Regions from separate parts of the Streptomyces sp. NPDC091412 genome, predicted to be linked through region 2. Evidence: riboswitches for the same ligand, from Rfam matches in the RefSeq annotation. Region 2 holds a riboswitch; the other holds the start of a gene.
The links. A riboswitch is a leader RNA that binds a small molecule or an ion and turns the genes downstream of it on or off. The one in region 2 is predicted to bind S-adenosylmethionine.

Region 1 (4,808 bases), on a different contig from region 2:
TCCCGTAGCGCGCGTTGATCTCCTCGGCCACCCGTCGCACCTGCTCCGTGTACTCCCGGTACACCGCGAGGTCCTGCCGCGAGGGGTAGGCGAAGGCCACGTGCACCACCCGCTCGCGCCACTCCGGGCGGTCCTCCAGCAGCTGCCGGTACGCGTGCAGCCCCCGCACGATGTTCTTGGACAGCTCGGTCCGGTCCACCCGCACGATCGTCCGGCGCGGGCCCCCGTCCGGGCCGGCGCCGATCTCCTCGCGCAGCGCCGCCATCCGCTCCTCGACGTCGGCCCGGTGCGACCGCTCCCGCAGGAACTCCGCGTCCGCGCCCAGCCCGTGCACCCCGATCCGGGTGCCCCCGAGCCCGCCGACGAGCGCGTCGCAGCACCCGGCGAACGCGTCCGCCCACCGCTGGGTGAGGAAGCCCAGCCGGTCCGCGCCCAGCATCCCGCGCAGCACCTGCTCGGCGATGTCGTCGGGGAGGATCCGGAAGTAGTCCGCCGGCGCCCACGGCGTGTGCGAGAAGTGCCCGATGCGCACATCGGGCCGGAAGTCGCGCAGCATCCCCGGCACGAGTGTCAGGTGGTAGTCCTGCACCACCACGGCCGCCCCCTCGGTGGCCTCCTCCGCCAGCGCCTCGGCGAAGGCCAGGTTGTAGGCCTCGTAGGATTTCCAGCGACGCCGGAACTCCGCGTCGAAGACCGGCTCCAGCGGGGTCTGGTACAGCATGTGGTGGACGAACCACAGCACCGAGTTGGCGATGCCGTTGTAGGCGTCGGAGAAGACCTTCGCGTCGATGTCGAGCATCCGCACCTGCTGCCCGCCGGTCGCCTCCGACGGCAGCCGGCGCCCGCCCTCGAAGCGGCCCGCCGCCTCCCGGTCGGCGTCGCTCAGCGCGGCGCACACCCACACCGCGCCCGCCTCCGGGCCGATCGCGGAGAGCCCGGACACCAGCCCTCCGCCTCCGCGCCGGGGGTGGAGCGAGCCGTCCGGGCGTACCTCGTACGAAACCGGGCCGCGGTTGGACGCGACCAGCACTTCGGCACCGTGCGTAGAAGCCATACGCCTCAACCTAGCCCGGCCCCGAAACGCTCAAACGTACGGTTCCGCTTCGTAGCCGGCGGACGGCGGGCGGTACCGGTGTTTCACGCCACCTGCCGGGTCGCGTACTCCGTGATCTCGGCCATCGGCGGACGCTCCTCCGTGTCCACGTGGTACGTCCGCGGCTCGAAGCCGTTCTCGCCGCGGACGAACTGGGTGAGGCAGGGGCGCACGAGGTGGCCCCGGGCCAGGCGCAGCTGGGCGGTGCGGTAGATCGCGGCGGCCATCCGGCCGAGCGCCTGTCCGTCCTGGTGCCGGTGCCTGCGCACCCCGACGTCGACCTGGGCGAGCGCGTCCAGGCCCACCAGGTGCAGCGCGTCGACCAGCATGCCCAGCTCGACGCCGTAGCCGACCGGGAAGGGCAGCTGTTCGAGGAGTGAGCGGCGGGCCGCGTACTCGCCGCCGAGCGGCTGCACGAAGCCGGCCAGCTGCGGCCAGTGCATGTTGAGCAGCGGGCGCGCCATCAGCTCGGTGACCCGTCCGCCCTGCCCGGCCGCGGCCGGTCCGGAGGTGTGTCCGCCGGGCACGGTGAAGGGCCGGTCGTACATCGCCTTGACCAGGTCCACGTCGCGTTCGGTGAGCAGCGGGCCCACGATGCCGGTGACGAAGTCGGAGGAGAACTCCCGCAGATCGGCGTCGACGAAGCAGACGATGTCCCCGCGGGTGACGAGCAGGGAGCGCCACAGGACCTCGCCCTTGCCCGGCACGGCCGGCAGGCGCGGAAGGATCTCGTCGCGGCGCACCACCCGGGCGCCGGCGGCGGCGGCCACCTCGAAGGTGCGGTCGGTGGAGCCCGAGTCGACGACGACGATCTCGTCGACGAGCGGCGCCCGCTCCACGAGGTCGCGGCGGATCACCGCGACGATGTCGCCGACCGTCGCCTCCTCGTTCAGCGCGGGCAGCACCACGGAGACCGACTGGCCGGTGCGCTGCTTGGCCGCCAGGATCTGGTGGAGCGGCCGGTCGGCCACGGACCAGGAGCGGGTGGCCAGCCAGCGCTCGACTTCTTCCAGCACGGTCAGCGGCTCCTCACTGTTGTCTCGCGCTTCGGACGACCGGCTCAGCCGTCCTGGCCTTCCGTTACAGTCTGAACAACGCGGACGACCATCCCATGCCGGGGGTCACCTCCGCGTCACAACCGAATACAGCTCATCCAGAGGGGCAGAGGGACACGGCCCGATGAAGCCCCGGCAACCCTCCAGCCGGTTCTCGTATCGACTGCTGTGCGAGCACAGCCGATCGTCTTCGCGAGGCTCCCGGCTAGGGAAGGTGCCAAATCCGTCTCACGGCGAGATGCGTCGTGAGGAAGATGAGGAGAAAGGGCCTCGCCTCACATGGCTGTGCAGACCGTTGTAAGCAGCACCGACTCCACTGTGGACCTCGGCCCCGCCGCGGCGCTGAGCTGCCGCGAGTGCGGTCACCGCGTCCCCCTCGGCCCGGTCTTCGCGTGCGAGGAGTGTTTCGGCCCGCTGGAGATCGCCTACGACTTCTCGGCCTACGACACCGAGGAGCTGCGCAAGAGGATCGAAGCGGGCCCCGCGAACATCTGGCGCTACGCGCCGCTGCTGCCCGTCCCCGCGGACGTCGCCGGCAAGCCGAACCTGAACCCGGGCTGGACCAAGCTCGTCCGGGCCGACCGCCTCGCCCGCGAACTGGGGGTGACCGGCGGGCTGTACGTGAAGGACGACTCCGGCAACCCGACGCACTCCTTCAAGGACCGCGTGGTCGCCCAGGCGCTGGAGGCGGCCCGCGCCTTCGGCTTCACCACCCTCTCCTGCTCCTCGACCGGCAACCTGGCCGGCGCCGTCGGCGCCGCGGCCGCCCGCGCCGGACTGCGCTCCTGCGTGTTCATCCCGCACGACCTGGAGCAGGGCAAGGTCGTGATGGCCGCGATCTACGGCGGCGAACTCGTCGGCATCGAGGGCAACTACGACGACGTGAACCGTTTCTGCTCCGAGCTGATCGGCGATCCGGCCGGCGAGGGCTGGGGCTTCGTCAACGTCAACCTGCGGCCGTACTACGCCGAGGGCTCCAAGACGCTGGCGTACGAGATCTGCGAGCAGCTCGGCTGGCGGCTGCCGGACCAGATCGTCGTCCCGATCGCCTCGGGCTCCCAGCTCACCAAGGTCGACAAGGGCCTGCGGGAACTGATCGAGCTGGGGCTGGTCGAGGACAAGCCGTACAAGATCTTCGGCGCCCAGGCCGAGGGCTGCTCGCCGGTGTCCACCGCCTTCAAGGCCGGCCACGACGTCGTGCGGCCGCAGAAGCCGAACACGATCGCCAAGTCCCTGGCCATCGGCAACCCGGCCGACGGCCCGTACGTCCTGGACATCGCGCGCCGCACCGGCGGTGCGGTGGAGGACGTGACCGACGAGCAGGTCGTCGACGCCATCAAGCTGCTGGCGCGGACCGAGGGCATCTTCGCCGAGACGGCGGGCGGTGTGACGGTCGGCGTGACGAAGAAGCTCATCGAGGACGGTGTCCTCGATCCGACGAAGACCACCGTCGTCCTCAACACCGGCGACGGGCTGAAGACGCTGGACGCGGTGGCCGGCACCGGCCTGACCGCGACGATCCGTCCGACCCTGGACTCCTTCCGAGAGGCTGGCCTGGCATGAGCGTGACCGTTCGTATCCCCACCATCCTGCGCACCTACACCGGCGGCCGGGCCGAGGTGAGCGCCGAGGGCGCGACCCTGTCCGAGGTCATCTCGGACCTGGAGAAGAACCACACGGGCATCGCGGCACGGGTCCTGGACGACCAGGGCAAGCTGCGCCGCTTCGTCAACGTGTACGTCAACGACGACGACGTCCGGTTCGAGCAGGGCCTCGAGACGGCCACCCCGGACGGCGTGGGCGTCTCGATCATCCCGGCGGTCGCCGGCGGCTGATCATTACCTTCGGTAATCCTGGTCACGCAGAGTTCATCGAATGGCCCCCTCCGTGAGAGAAGCGGAGGGGGCAATTCTGTGTGGTTGAGCACGGTAGAGTTGGGGAACGCGCCCCCGAACTCCAAATCCGGGGCCATGGATTCCTGCCGCGGGCCCGGCAAGAAGTAGCCAAAGTCTGCGGGCCTTCTGCGGCATTTGCCTTGTTTATGGGGCCCGACTTGCCCTGAATTCACGTGAATTCTCCCTATATTCCGGACCGCGTACGTCCAGATTTCTCGTCCGATTGACCTGTTGCAGACGGCAGTTGGACAGATACATTCAGCCGCGGTCGACGCGTTCCGGCGCACGCCCCCGATCCACGGGGGGTGAGGTCTGACCCGGATCCGCGAAGTGTGGATCTGTGCAAGGGCCAGTAATAGGGGAGTTAGGCATGGCTCAGGGCACCGTCAAGTGGTTCAACGCGGAGAAGGGGTACGGCTTCATCGCGGTCGACGGTGGTGCGGACGTCTTCGTCCACTACAGCGCGATCCAGATGGACGGCTACCGCTCGCTGGAAGAGGGCCAGCGGGTCGAGTTCGAGATCTCGCAGGGCCAGAAGGGTCCGCAGGCCGACATGGTCCGCGTCACGGCCTGAATCGCGCGACCACCGCAAGCGACGTTCTTCTACGGAAGGGCCCGCACCTCCGCTGCCGGGGTGCGGGCCCTTCGCTGTGCCCGCGCGCCGTCCCGTCCGGCGTTCGGCGCGCCCGTGTCCGCGCACCGCGCGCTCGCACGGCCCGGCATGCCCGTGTTCGCGTCCGGCTGAGTCCCCGCCGACGCCCCGAA
Region 2 (4,808 bases):
CGGGGCCCTTCGCCATGCCCGGGGCTGGATAGGGTGGACCTGTTCGAAGACTCGCGTCCCGCATACGGGACACCGACCCAGGAGCGGCATATGAACGCTGTGACCCCCGCTGGAGGCAACACCGCGGCGGGCCGCTCCTGGCCCGCCCTGCTGAACGGCCTGCTGGACGGCCGGAACCTCACCGCCGACGAGACCGCCTGGGCGATGGACCTGATCATGCGCGGCGAGGCGACCGACGCGCAGATCGCCGGGTTCGTGGTGGCCCTCCGGGCCAAGGGCGAGACGGTGGAGGAGATCACCGGCCTGGTCCGGACGATGTACGAGCACGCCAATGTGATCGAGGTGCCCGGCGAGACCGTCGACATCGTCGGCACCGGCGGCGACGGCGCCAAGACCGTGAACATCTCCACCATGTCCTCGATCGTCGTGGCCGGCACGGGCGCCGGCGTCGTCAAGCACGGCAACCGGGCCGCGTCCTCCGCCTCCGGAGCCTCCGACGTACTGGAGAAGCTCGGCGTCAATCTGGAGCTGACGCCGCGGCGGGTGGCCGAGGTCGCGCAGGAGGCCGGAATCACCTTCTGCTTCGCGATCAAGTTCCATCCGGCGCTGCGCCACGCGGGCGCCGCCCGCGGCCAGTTGGCCATCCGCACGGTCTTCAACGTGCTGGGCCCGCTGACCAACCCGGCCAGGGTGCGGGCCCAGGCCGTCGGGGTCGCGGACCCGCGCATGGCACCGGTCGTCGCCGGCGTCTTCGCCGAGCGCGGCCACTCCTCCCTGGTCTTCCGGGGCGACGACGGCCTCGACGAGCTCACCACGACCGCCACCTCCCAGGTCTGGATCGTCCGGGACGGCAAGGTGACCCAGGAGCGCTTCGACCCGCGGGACGTCGGCATCGAACTGGTGCCCGTGGAGGCGCTGCGGGGCGGTGACGCCTCCTACAACGCCGAGGTGGCCCGCCGCCTGCTGGACGGAGAGCAGGGGCCCGTACGGGACGCCGTCCTGCTGAACTCCGCGGCGGCGCTGGTGGCCCTGCGGCCGGGTCCGGGCACCCTTGCCGAACAGATCCGGTCCGGGATGGACCGCGCGGCGGAGTCGATCGACTCCGGGTCCGCCAAGCGCACGCTGGAGCGCTGGGTGGCCGTCAGCAACGCCTGAGACCCGAACCTCCCGTCGCAAGGCGCAGTCCACGATCCGGACTGCGCCTTGCGCGTGGAAGATCGTGTGGCAGGATGCTGAAACAGGTCATGAGTGACAGCCATGTGGCCCCGGCCGGCTGTCCGGCAACCCTCCGTCCGTGGCGGGGTGCCCCGGGTGAAGACCAGGCCGTAGGCAGCGAGGCCCACGGCAAGCGCGGACCCCTCGCATCACCAGGGGTCCTGGTCGTACGAGGGAGCCTCCCGTGAGCAAGCGAATGCGTTAGGGCGTAGAGCCCCGCCTCCGCATCACCCATTTCACCCTTCTCCACGCTCGAGCCGTGCCCGCTCGCGTGGTGATTTCGCCTGCTTTCACGGGAGTTCACCCATGTCCGTTTCCGCCGTCCCCACCGTCGCCGCCGCCGGCCAGTCCGTCCGTGCCCCGCTGCCCGTGCTGGGCCGGGACGTCACCGTTCCGCTCGTCACCGGCGGGGAGGTCACCTACGCGGCGCTCGACTACGCCGCCAGCGCGCCCGCCCTCCAGCGCGTCTGGGACGACGTGGCGGCGTACGCGCCGTACTACGGCAGCGTCCACCGCGGCGCCGGCTACCTCTCCCAGCTCTCCACCGACCTGTTCGAGAACGCCCGGAACACGGTCGCGGAGTTCCTGGACTGCCGTGCGGAGGACCAGGTGGTCTTCACCCGGTCCACCACCGACTCCCTCAACCTGCTCGCCCGGGCGCTGCCCGCGGACTGCCAGGTCTTCGTCTTCGAGACCGAGCACCACGCCTCGCTGCTTCCGTGGCGGGACGCGCGGGTGACCTGCCTCGACGCCCCGCGCACCCCGGAGCAGGCCGTGGCGACCCTGGAGCGGGCCCTCGCCGGCCGCGACCCCCACGGCCCCGCCCTGGTGTGCGTCACCGGCGCCTCCAACGTCACCGGCGAGCTGTGGCCCGTGCGGGAGCTGGCCGCCGCCGCCCACGCGCACGGCGCCCGGATCGTCCTGGACGCCGCCCAGCTCGCCCCGCACCACCCGGTGTCCGTCCGCGACCTCGACGTCGACTGGGTCGCCTTCTCCGGCCACAAGCTGTACGCCCCGTTCGGCTCCGGCGTCCTCGCCGGCCGCGCCGACTGGCTGCGCGAGGCCGAGCCGTACCTCGCGGGCGGCGGCGCGAGCCGCACGGTGGCGCGGCGTGCCGACGGGTCCGTGGACGTGCGGTGGCACGAGTCGGCCGCCCGCCACGAGGCCGGGTCGCCGAACGTCATCGGCGCCTACGCCGTCGCCTCGGCCTGCACGGCGCTGACCGAGGCCGGTTTCGACGACCTCGTCGCGCGTGAGCGGTACCTGATCCGCAAGGTGCGGGCGGGCCTCGCCGAGGTGCCCGAGGTCAGGGTGCTCTCCCTGTTCGGCGACGACGCCCCGCGGGTCGGAGTGATCTCCTTCGTCGTGGCGGGCTGGAACAGCTCCCACTTCGCCGCCGCCCTCTCCGCCGAGTACGGCATCGGCGTCCGCGACGGCCTCTTCTGCGCCCACCCCCTGGTCCGCACCCTGCTGGGCGGCGATCCGCAGAGCCAGGGCGAGTGCGGCTCGCCCGAGGCCGCCCCGGGCGAGAAGTCCCTCAACGCCATCCGCGTGAGCTTCGGCGCGGGCACGCCCGACGAGCACGTGGACCGCTTCGTGGCGGCGGTGCGGGAGCTGGTCAGGGACGGCGCGAAGTGGACGTACCGCACGGAGGGCGGCCGCTGCGTGCCCGCGGTGTGATCCGCCCGCTCAGGAGCCGGGGGCGGTCAGGAGTCCAGCCCGATGGCGAACGCCGCCTCCAGGTCGTGCTGCGAGTAGGTGCGGAAGGCCACGTGCGTGTCCGTCCCCTCGACGCCCGGGATCTTGCTGATCCGCCCCGGGATGACCTCCGCCAGGTCCTCGTGCTGCCGCACCCGGACCATGGCGATCAGGTCGTACGTGCCGGTGACGGAGAAGACCTCGCTGACCGAGTCCAGTGAGGCGATCCGCTCGGCGATCTCGGGGATCCGGTCCACGCTGGTCTTGATGAGGACGATCGCGGTGATCACGGCTGGTTCTCTCCCTCGGGGGCCGGAGCAGGGGCGGCCTTCACTCTAGTCTTCCGGCCGAACCCGGCCCACGCGCAGGCGAAGCCCAGGGCGAAGCCCACCACGTGGGCCAGGTAGGCGACCTGCGGTCCCTCGGCGGCGCGCCCGGCGGCCAGCCACTGGAGGGCCGCCCAGAAGGGCAGCACCACCCACGCGGGAAAGCGCAGCGGCAGGAAGAACAGGAACGGGAAGAGACTGGTCACCCGGGCGCTGGGGAACAGGTAGAGAAACGCGCCGAGGACCGCCGAGATCGCGCCCGAGGCCCCCACCAGGCTCTGCCCGGAGGCGGCGTTGGCGACCGCGTAGCCCACCAGGGCCAGGTAGCCGCAGCCGACGTAGAACAGCGTGAACCGGACGCGGCCCATGCGCTCCTCGGTCATCGCCCCGAAGACGTAGAGGAAGAGCATGTTGCCGAGCAGGTGCACCCAGCTGCCGTGCACGAACAGGGCCGTCGCGGGGGTGAGGGCGGCCCGGAACGAGCCGGTGAACAAATCAGCGGGGATCACGCCCCACCGCCGGAAATAGGCCCGCTGGGCGAGCAGCAGCGCGTCCCCCGTGCCGTAGGAGGGATTGAGGCCCGCCGCCGGGCCGGCCACGAAGATCAGACAGCACAGGACGATCAGGGCGCACGTCACCGGCGCCTGCATGTTCCGTACCGTCCTGGCCGCCCTGATCGTCCGGGCGGCCACCGTGTACCTGTTGCCGATCATGTGCACAGAGCATGGCGTAACCGGACGCAAGCGCACAGACCGCCTCGCCGCCGTGGACGGACCGGCGCCGAGTCGCCGCCAGGCCGTAGGGTTACGTGCCACACGCCCAGGGAAGCTGGCGCGTCATGGACACAGAAGGAAGCGAACAGTCGCGATGACGGTTCCCCTGCCGACCGCCACGACCCGGTGGCGCTGCACCCTGTGCGGCAACCTCACCCGTTTCGACGTGACCCGCTCGTCGAAGGTCGTCGAGTACGTCCACCTCGATCTGGCCGGAGAGCCGCAGGTCGAGGAGCGCGAGGTGGTCAGTGAGACGATCGAGTCGGTGCGTTGCCGCTGGTGCAACGCCGTGGACCAGGTGGAACTCGTGGACAGGCCGGGCGCCGGCTCCTGAGCGGAGCGGGCCCGCACAGGCGACCCCCGCGGGGGTCCGCGAAGCACAGAGGCATTGGGGTGACGGATGGCGGAGACACAAGGCGGGGGGCCGGGCGACGGCACCGCCGAGGTGCTCGACCGTCCCCTGCCCGACGGAGTGCGCCACCGGGTCGTTCAGATCGTCTCCGACTCCTTCGGCACGCTGACGTTCGCCGAGCTGCCGCCGCAGCTGCGGCAGTACGCCCGGTTCACCCCCAGCCGCCGGGCGAAGTTCGCGGGCAACGCGATGGCGGCCGCGCTGGAGACCGATCCGCTGTTCCGCCAGCGCATCGGCGAGAAGTTCAAAGAGGACCAGCCCGAGCTGTCGGGTGCCCTCGACTCCGGCTCGCCGCCCCCGGCCGCGGATCCGCTCGACGTGGCGGCCGCGGCCTACGTACTGCGCCCGCCGGGCTGGGTGAAGCTGGTCGCCGCCGCGGGCGAG

Region 1: it holds a riboswitch for S-adenosylmethionine, as region 2 does, so the genes downstream of both, thrC (threonine synthase) here and ACIQMV_RS03345 (aminotransferase class V-fold PLP-dependent enzyme) in region 2, are expected to answer to the same signal.

Annotation. Positions count from the first base shown of each region.
Region 1 covers NZ_JBIVTV010000010.1:52,741-57,548, forward strand. Annotated here, with positions in the region: gene ACIQMV_RS23625 (trehalose-6-phosphate synthase) at 1-1,054, opposite strand, end outside; gene ACIQMV_RS23630 (glucosyl-3-phosphoglycerate synthase) at 1,138-2,109, opposite strand; SAM riboswitch class I at 2,240-2,409, shown strand; gene thrC (threonine synthase) at 2,428-3,711, shown strand; gene ACIQMV_RS23640 (MoaD/ThiS family protein) at 3,708-3,983, shown strand; gene ACIQMV_RS23645 (cold-shock protein) at 4,414-4,617, shown strand.
Region 2 covers NZ_JBIVTV010000001.1:735,540-740,347, reverse strand. Annotated here, with positions in the region: gene trpD (anthranilate phosphoribosyltransferase) at 91-1,155, shown strand; SAM riboswitch class IV at 1,241-1,357, shown strand; gene ACIQMV_RS03345 (aminotransferase class V-fold PLP-dependent enzyme) at 1,522-2,895, shown strand; gene ACIQMV_RS03340 (Lrp/AsnC family transcriptional regulator) at 2,922-3,203, opposite strand; gene ACIQMV_RS03335 (rhomboid family intramembrane serine protease) at 3,200-3,952, opposite strand; gene ACIQMV_RS03330 (hypothetical protein) at 4,107-4,346, shown strand; gene ACIQMV_RS03325 (NYN domain-containing protein) at 4,413-4,808, shown strand, end outside.